Regions from separate parts of the Arthrobacter sp. 9E16 genome, predicted to be linked through region 1. Evidence: predicted binding sites of a transcription regulator. Region 1 holds the regulator's gene; the other holds the start of a gene.
The links. The regulator HrcA, encoded in region 1, represses chaperone genes, less so after heat shock. The targets are predictions, from matches to a motif close to TTNGCACTCGNNNNNNNCGAGTGCNAA.

Region 1 (4,340 bases):
GCTGACGACCAAGGGCCGCCTGCTGGCGGACGCCGTCGTCCGCCGCCTGCTTCCGGACTAGGTCCTATTGCCGGACTGAGGTCCGCCGCCGGGCTGATCCAGTCCCGGCCTTACTGGATGCGGCGCAGGTTCAGCGGGTAGCGGTAAGGCCGTCCGCGGTTGCATTCAATGCCGGCGACCACTGAGGAAACCGCGATGGCAACCCACAGCAGGGCGTTCAGGATGGCGAAGACCCAGCCGATCACCGGAATGAAGGACAGCAGCCAGGCGACCATGGCGATGATGGTGGGAGGAAGCGTGAAGTTAAGCGCTTCCTTGGATTCCTGCGCCGTGAACGGGCCGCGGTCGCGGAATACCAGGTAGATGATCATCGAGGGGATGAAGCCCAGAATGCCGCCGAAGTGCGCCATGGTTGCCCACTGGCGGTCCTCTGAAGCGGTGAGGGGCAGCGCGTTGGCCGGTGCGCCCTGATAGGGGGGACGCTGGGCCGCACCCCGGTCGTCGGGGCGGTGCTGGTCATTTTGACGGATGTTCGACACTGCTGTTTCCTTTTGACTCTGGACGCCTGGCCCGGTGCGCCGGTGCGGACTGGGGCCGTCCGGCTGCTGCATATCTCATCTAGGTTACTGGCTGGAGGAGCTCCAGCCCGCAACGGCACGGCGGTGGAGCCGCTAAGGGACGGTCAGGAAGTCGATAACTTCCTCCACCCGCCCCAGCAGCGACGGCTCCAAATCGGCATATGAACTGACGCTGCCCAGCAGTTTCTTCCAGCCCATGGCAACATCGGTGTGGTCCCGGTGCGGCCAGCCCAGGCCTTTGAGAATGCCCGTTTTCCAGTCCTCGTGGCGGGGCACCACGGGCCAGGCTGCCAGGCCGATGGTCTGCGGCTTGATGGCCTGCCACACGTCCACGTACGGGTGGCCCACAATCAGCACGTTCCCGCGGGCACCCGGAACGGCCATGGCTTCGGCAGCTATCCGGGACTCCTTGGACCCGGACACCAGATGGTCCACCAGGATGCCCAGCCGGCGTCCGGGGCCCGGGCTGAAATCCTTTACAGCGGAGGCAAGATCATCCACGCCGTGCAGGGGCTCGACGACGATGCCCTCCACGCGCAGATCATCACCCCACACCTTTTCCACCAGTTCCGCGTCGTGCTTTCCCTCCACCCAGATGCGGCTGGCCCGCGCGGTGCGCGCCCGGACGTTGTCCACCCGGACAGAGCCCGACGCCGTCCGCCGGGACACCGGGGCCGCAGCCTTGACGGCCGGAACCACCTCCACGGGCTCCCCGTCCAAAAGGAATCCGAAGCCCAGCTCGAAGGACTTCGTCTTGCCGCGCCGGTCCTCCAAGACCATCAGGTGCAGGCCGCCGGACTTCTCGACGCGCACCACGGCACCAACCCAGCCGCTGTGCACGTCTTCAAGTACGAGCCCGATCTCGGCGCCGACTTTGGGCAATACCCGCCGGGCCGGGGCGCTAATGTCCTGCGGGCCCCACGAAAAATTCGACACGGGTGTATCCCTCACTCTGATTGCGGTTGGTTCCTGCGCGGATTCGGCACGTGCGGGCACGGGCTCCTCAATGCTAGCAACGCCGCCGATCCGTATTAGACTTAGCACTTGGGCAGGGTGAGTGCTAACCAGCCCGGCGCCAATCCGCATGCCTGTTCGGAACCGCTGTCAGGACACTCAGCACCGGCAGGACATCAGCAAGGGAGGGAAAACCATGAGTGAACCACGCAGACTCGAGGTGCTCCGGGCCATTGTTGAGGATTACGTGCATTCGCGCGAACCCGTTGGATCCAAAGCACTGGTGGAACGCCACCAGCTGGGAGTGTCCAGCGCCACCATTCGAAATGACATGGCGGCCCTTGAAGAAGAGGGCCTGATTGTCGCACCTCACACTTCCGCCGGACGCATCCCCACCGACAAGGGTTACCGCCTTTTCGTGGACCGGATTTCAGACGTCAAACCACTGTCCGCCGCCGAGCGCAAGGCCATCCAGACCCTGCTCGAGGGTGCAGAGGATCTCGATGACGTCATGGAACGGACCGTCAGGCTGCTCTCGCAGCTGACCAACCAGGTGGCGGTGGTGCAGTATCCGCATCTCGGCAACGCCAAGGTCCGCCACATCGAATTTGTCCTGCTGGCACCGGCCCAGGTGCTGGTGGTCCTGATTTCCACCACCGGACGGGTGGAGCAGCGTGTCATCACGGTTCCCGACCAGGTGACCGAGCCGGACCTGCTGGAACTGCGGCAGCATTTCCTGTCCGCACTCAGCGGTACGCCGCTGACCAGGATAACCGGACAACTGGCCGACTGCCTCGTCCAGGTTCCCGTCCCGAAGAGGCGGAACGCCGCGGCGCTGGCGCACTGTCTGGAGCAGCTGGCCGGAATCAACCGGGAAGACCGCATGGTCATGGCCGGCACCGCCAATCTGGCCCGTTCCACAGTAGACTTTCCCCTGACGATAGGCCCCATCCTGGAGGCACTTGAGGAACAAGTCGTCATGCTTCGGTTGTTGTCCGAAATGGAGCAGGACGCCAGAGGTGTCTCGGTGCGGATTGGACGGGAGAACCCGCATGGATCCCTTTCAGAGGCATCAGTCGTAGCCACCGGTTACGGACCCGATTCTTCGGCAAAGGTGGGGGTGCTCGGACCAACCCGCATGGACTACCCCAACACCATGGCCACAGTGCGCGCCGTGGCCCGTTATCTTTCCCGAATACTGAACAACTAAAAAACGTTAGACGAATACAGCAGCATTACGCCGGTTGCCGCCGCCCGCGGGCGACAGCAGCCGGTGGACGCCTCCGGACGGAGGGCGGCGCGGTAACAACGCGGATACTGCCAATTACAGGAAGCGATGTGCACGAGTGAGCGATCACTACCAGGTCCTGGGTGTCGGACGCGACGCCACGGGCGAAGAAATCAAGAAGGCGTACCGGAAGCTTGCCCGCAAGCTTCACCCGGACGTTAACTCTGCTCCCGGAGCGCAGGACGAGTTCAAAGCCGTCACCCACGCCTATGAGGTGCTCGCGGACCCGCAGAAACGCCGCATCTATGACACCACCGGCAACGAGAACGGCAACGACAACGGCTTTGGCGGCGGCGCCGGCTTCGGTGGCCAGAACTTCGGCTTCCAGGACATCTTCGACACCTTCTTTGGCGGCGGCGGAGGCGGCGGCCGGGGACCGGCTTCACGGACGCGCCGCGGCCAGGATGCCCTCATCAATGTGCGCATCGATCTGAAGGATGCCGTCTTCGGCACCAACAAGAAGATCGAGGTCGACACCGCGGTCACCTGCCCCACCTGCGACGGAAGCTGCTGCCAGCCGGGAACCTCACCCCGGACCTGCGACATTTGCCACGGATCCGGCCAGGTACAGCGTGCCGTGCGCTCCATTCTCGGCCAGGTTATGACCAGCGCGCCGTGCGGGTCCTGCCAGGGCTACGGAACCGTTATCCCGGACCCTTGCCACGAGTGCGCCGGCGAAGGCCGCGTGCGCAGCCGCCGTACCCTGAACATCAAGATTCCCGCCGGTGTAGCCACCGGCACCCGCATCCAGCTGGGCGGACAGGGTGAAGCCGGTACGGCCGGCGGACCCCAGGGCGACCTGTACGTGGAAATCCGGGTAAATGCCGATCCTACGTTTGTCCGCGAAGGCGATGACCTGCACGCCACACTGACCGTGCCCATGACGGCGGCGGCGCTTGGGTCCTCCATCAACTTCGAGACGTTCGACGGCGACCGGGAGATTGCGGTTAAGGCCGGCACTCAGTCCGGTGAAGTCACTACCCTCAAGGGACTTGGCGTGACTCATCTGCGCGGCTACGGCAGGGGAGACCTGCTGGTCCACCTGCACGTGGAAACCCCGCAGAAGCTGGATGCGGAGCAGGAAGAACTGCTGCGCAAGCTGGCGCAGCTGCGCGGTGAGGAATATGCCGAGGGTCGTCTGGCCGGCAGCGGCACCGGCGTCTTTGCCCGGCTGCGGGACCGCCTGGGCAACCACTGACATGACCAACCCGATCTTCTTCGGTGACCCGGATGCCGTCCGGGCCGCCGGGGCCGGTTCCCTTTTTGTCCTCGAAGGGGCTGAAGCCCACCACGCAGTTGCCGTGAAACGCCTGGCGCCCGGGGAACCGGTGGATATCGTGGACGGGTTCGGGCGCCGGCTCACGGGTACGGTTGCCGCTGCCGGGCCGTCCCGGCTGGAGGTTGCGGTGGAGTCCGTCACCGAGGAAAACGAAGCGGCAGATACGCTGATGCTGGTTCAGGCCCTCGCCAAGGGAGGCCGGGACGAGCAGGCCGTTGAGGCAGCCACCGAGCTGGGCGTG
Region 2 (4,340 bases), on a different contig from region 1:
TCAAAGGACGTTTTCTTTACCGTATCGCGCCGGCCGCCAGTCAATTGGCGAGGCGCCCTGTTGCTGCAACAGTTCGTTAACCCGGCTGAAGGGACGTGAGCCGAAGAATCCGCGCGAGGCGGAGAGCGGACTGGGATGGGCGGATTCGATCCTCGGGACATCATCGAGCAGCGGAACGATTGAACGGGCGTCGTTGCCCCATAACACGGCCACCAGCGGGGACCGGCTCCCGTCAGCCAGGCGCCGGGCAACCAGGGCCCGGACCGCGAGCTCGGTAATCTGCTCCCAGCCTCGTTTGCGGTGGGACCCTGCGCTGCCGGCACGAACCGTCAGCACCCGGTTCAGCAGCAGCACCCCCTGGTCTGACCAGCAGCTAAGGTCACCGTGGATGCTGGGCGGTATCCCGAGGTCCGCGTGAAGTTCCTTATAGATATTGTTCAGGCTCCGCGGCAGCGGACGCACTGCAGGGTCCACGGAAAAGGACAGTCCCACGGCATGGCCGGGAGTGGGATACGGGTCCTGGCCGATCAGCAGGACTTTGACGTCTGCAAGGGGACGGGAAAACGCCCGGAGGATGTTCTCCGGCGCAGGCAGGACGGTGTGTCCGGACGCGCGCTCTTCCTGGAGTCCGGCAGCTATCCGGTGCAGGTCCTGGGCAGCGGGACCCAGTGCACAGGCCCAGTCCGGAGCCATGACATCACTGAGCGCTGCGGGGGCGGCGAACGGGAACGGTTTGTCGCCGGGCAGCTCGTGCGGCAGAGGAAAGAGCGTCGGGTCGCTTGAACTCACCCATCCAGCGTAGGCCGGATGCAGGGGAACGGGCTATTCCGGTAGGGCGGAAGACGCAAATGACAGAGCTGTTATTCACCAACTAACATGGGTGGTGAAACCGTCAACTATCTGGGAGCATTCTGTGGCCGAAACAACCGAAGCCTTCTCGCTTGACGGCGCGGTTGACCCCGACAGCCCGCTGGGGGAACAGGAACAGCAGATGCTGGCCTTGGAACGGGCCTGGTGGAAGTACGCCGGCGCGAAGGAACAAGCCATCCGCGAGCTGTTCGGCATGTCCGCCACACGCTACTACCAGGTCCTCAATGCGCTGATCGACACCGAGGACGCCCTGGCTCACGACCCTATGCTGGTCAAGAGACTGCGTAGACTACGAACAACCCGTCAGCGCGCGCGCACCGCCCGTCGTTCAGGCTCTGACGTCTAAACCGGCGCCACCTGAGACCAAGGACTGATACCTCACCATGAGCAATTACCCCCGGGATGAGTTCGACAAGGTTCCCGAAACGTCGTCGCGCCAGGGCGTTCACCGGGAACGGCTGATCCCTTCGCGCTCAAGCGGACTCGGCCTAATCATCACCGTTGGCGTACTCGCCCTGGTGCTTGGGGTGGCGGCTTACTTTGTCCTTCCCCGCCTGGGCATCGGAACGGACGACGGCGACAGGGCGCCTGCCGCAGATTCCTCCGCTTCCGTGGAATCCCCGGAACCGCAGGCCTCTGAACCCGGGCAGAGTACGGAACCAACCCCGTCCGCCACCGCTGCACCGAGTGCTGAACCCGCACCCACACCTTCCCCCACACCTTCACCCACGCCTGCCGCAGCGGACCGGAGCCAGCCCGTAGTGGTCTTGAACGGAAGCGGAATCGGCGGTTTGGGAGCCAGCGTGTCAGCCCGGCTGGGAGCCGATGGCTGGACTACGGCGCAGGTTGCCAACTGGGGCGGACAGCAGCTGCAGGGATCGATCATTTTCTACGGCACCGAGGACCAGCTGCCCAATGCCCAGGAGCTGTCGCAGCTGCTTGGGATTCCCACCGTCGTTCAGTCGCCGGACTTCACGCTGGTCACCGTGGTGCCCGGCCCGGGATTCCAGTAGCAGCCAAACTGCCTCCTGCTGCGTAAATACTCCATAACAATCCTGCACAGCACCGGGCGCTCCGGCCTGCACTGGCTACAGTGAGTGCCAGCCGTACCGCGCAGGATCCGGAGCCGGCAGAAACAGCTCCGCGTTCCGGACTGCTCTGTGTGCCGCGGCCAGTTCCGCCATGATCACCGTGGCTGGACTTTCGCTCGCAAAAAAGGTGGGAGAAACGCACATGGCGCAGGGGATCGTCAAATGGTTCAACGGGGAAAAAGGCTACGGATTCATTACCGTGGACGAAGCACAGACGGATGTTTTTGTGCACTGGTCGGCAATCCAGGCATCCGGATACCGCACCCTTGAAGAGGGCCAGCGCGTGGAGTTCGACATCGGCGAAGGCCAGAAGGGGCCGCAGGCTGAGGACGTCCGCACCGTGTAGCTGCCGGTGCCGGGCCGCCAATCCTATGACTGCCCTGCGGACACGGAAACGGAACCCGTGGATGCTGTTGCCTGTGACGCGCCAAGCACCGAGCCGTGATCGCTTGCACTCAGTGTGCGGGAGTGCTAATTATTGACTTAGCACTCTTGCCGTATGACTGCTAAAAGCGGTCGGCGTTGAGTGAAAGAGCAAGCCACTGAGGTGAGGGCCTGCGGGAGCGTAAAGAGATCGCTCCTGTTGGCCCGTCCGTCGCGGGCACCGCAGTCTGGAATGCAACATCTAAGCACCCAGCATGACTGTTCCGGAAGGACGAAAGCCGTTATGGCCAAGATCATTGCATTTGACGAAGAGGCACGCCGCGGCCTCGAGCGCGGACTGAACATCCTCGCCGACGCCGTGAAGGTTACCCTCGGCCCGCGTGGCCGCAACGTTGTCCTTGAGAAGAAGTGGGGCGCCCCCACCATCACGAACGACGGCGTATCCATCGCCAAGGAGATCGAGCTCGACGATCCCTACGAAAAGATCGGCGCAGAGCTGGTCAAGGAAGTTGCCAAGAAGACTGATGACGTTGCCGGTGACGGTACCACCACGGCAACGGTCCTCGCCCAGGCACTGGTCAAGGAAGGCCTGCGCAACGTTGCTGCCGGCGCCGACCCGCTGAGCCTGAAGCGCGGCATCGAGAAGGCTGTCGAAGCTGTCACGGCCGAACTCCTCGCCTCCGCCAAGGAAATCGAGACCAAAGAGCAGATTGCTGCCACGGCTTCCATCTCCGCCGGTGACCAGCAGATCGGCGATCTGATCGCTGAGGCGCTGGACAAGGTTGGCAAGGAAGGTGTTATCACCGTCGAGGAGTCCAACACCTTCGGCCTGGAGCTTGAGCTCACCGAAGGCATGCGCTTCGACAAGGGTTACATCTCCGGCTACTTCGTCACCGACGCCGAGCGCCAGGAAACGGTCCTGGAAGATCCGTACATCCTGATCGTGAACTCCAAGATCTCCAACGTGAAGGACCTCGTTGCCGTTCTCGAGAAGGTCATGCAGTCCGGCAAGCCGCTGCTGATCATCGCCGAAGACGTCGAAGGCGAAGCCCTCGCAACCCTGGTGGTCAACAAGATCCGCGGCACCTTCAAGTCCGTTGCCGTCAAGGCTCCGGGCTTCGGCGACCGCCGCAAGGCCCAGCTGGCTGACATTGCCATCCTCACCGGTGGCCAGGTCATCGCCGAGGAAGTCGGCCTGAAGCTGGAAAACGCCACGCTGGACCTGCTGGGCAAGGCCCGCAAGGTGGTAGTCACCAAGGACGAGACCACCATCGTGGAAGGCGCCGGTGACCCCGAGGAAATCGCGGGCCGCGTCAACCAGATCCGCGCCGAAATCGAGAACTCCGATTCCGATTACGACCGCGAGAAGCTGCAGGAACGCCTGGCCAAGCTGGCCGGCGGCGTTGCAGTCATCAAGGCCGGCGCTGCAACTGAAGTTGAGCTCAAGGAGCGCAAGCACCGCATTGAGGACGCTGTCCGCAACGCAAAGGCTGCCGTTGAAGAAGGCATCGTCGCCGGTGGCGGCGTGGCCCTCATCCAGGCCGGCCTGAAGGCTTTCGCAAACCTGAACCTCGAGGGCGACGAAGCAACGGGCGCCAACATCGTCCGCGTTGCCATCGACGCTCCGCTGAAGCAGATCGCCTTCAACGCCGGCATGGAGCCGGGCGTCGTTGTCGACAAGGTCCGCGGCCTGCCCGAGGGCTGGGGCCTGAACGCTGCTACGGGCGAGTATGAAGACCTGCTGGCTGCCGGAGTCAACGACCCGGTAAAGGTGACCCGCTCTGCACTGCAGAACGCGGCTTCCATCGCCGGCCTGTTCCTCACCACCGAAGCAGTTGTTGCCGACAAGCCTGAAAAGGCTGCGCCGGCAATGGGCGGCGGCGACGAAATGGGCGGCATGGGCGGTATGGGCGGCTTCTAGCAACCCACCGATTCGTTCCCAAGGGCCGCCATGAGCCGGCGGGACGGATCACCATGACGCGGTTTTGAGAAGGC

Region 2: the regulator HrcA is predicted to act here: its motif matches at 2,445-2,471, upstream of groL (chaperonin GroEL).

What each region holds. Positions count from the first base shown of each region.
Region 1 covers NZ_PJIU01000002.1:372,917-377,256, forward strand. The annotation lists gene hemW (radical SAM family heme chaperone HemW) at 1-61, shown strand, start outside; gene CXR00_RS08470 (DUF4870 domain-containing protein) at 111-530, opposite strand; gene CXR00_RS08475 (DUF3097 domain-containing protein) at 672-1,514, opposite strand; gene hrcA (heat-inducible transcriptional repressor HrcA) at 1,729-2,742, shown strand; gene dnaJ (molecular chaperone DnaJ) at 2,879-4,018, shown strand; gene CXR00_RS08490 (16S rRNA (uracil(1498)-N(3))-methyltransferase) at 4,020-4,340, shown strand, end outside.
Region 2 covers NZ_PJIU01000005.1:59,105-63,444, forward strand. The annotation lists gene CXR00_RS16960 (uracil-DNA glycosylase) at 1-747, opposite strand; gene CXR00_RS16965 (DUF3263 domain-containing protein) at 914-1,216, shown strand; gene CXR00_RS16970 (LytR C-terminal domain-containing protein) at 1,254-1,883, shown strand; gene CXR00_RS16975 (cold-shock protein) at 2,104-2,307, shown strand; gene groL (chaperonin GroEL) at 2,629-4,266, shown strand.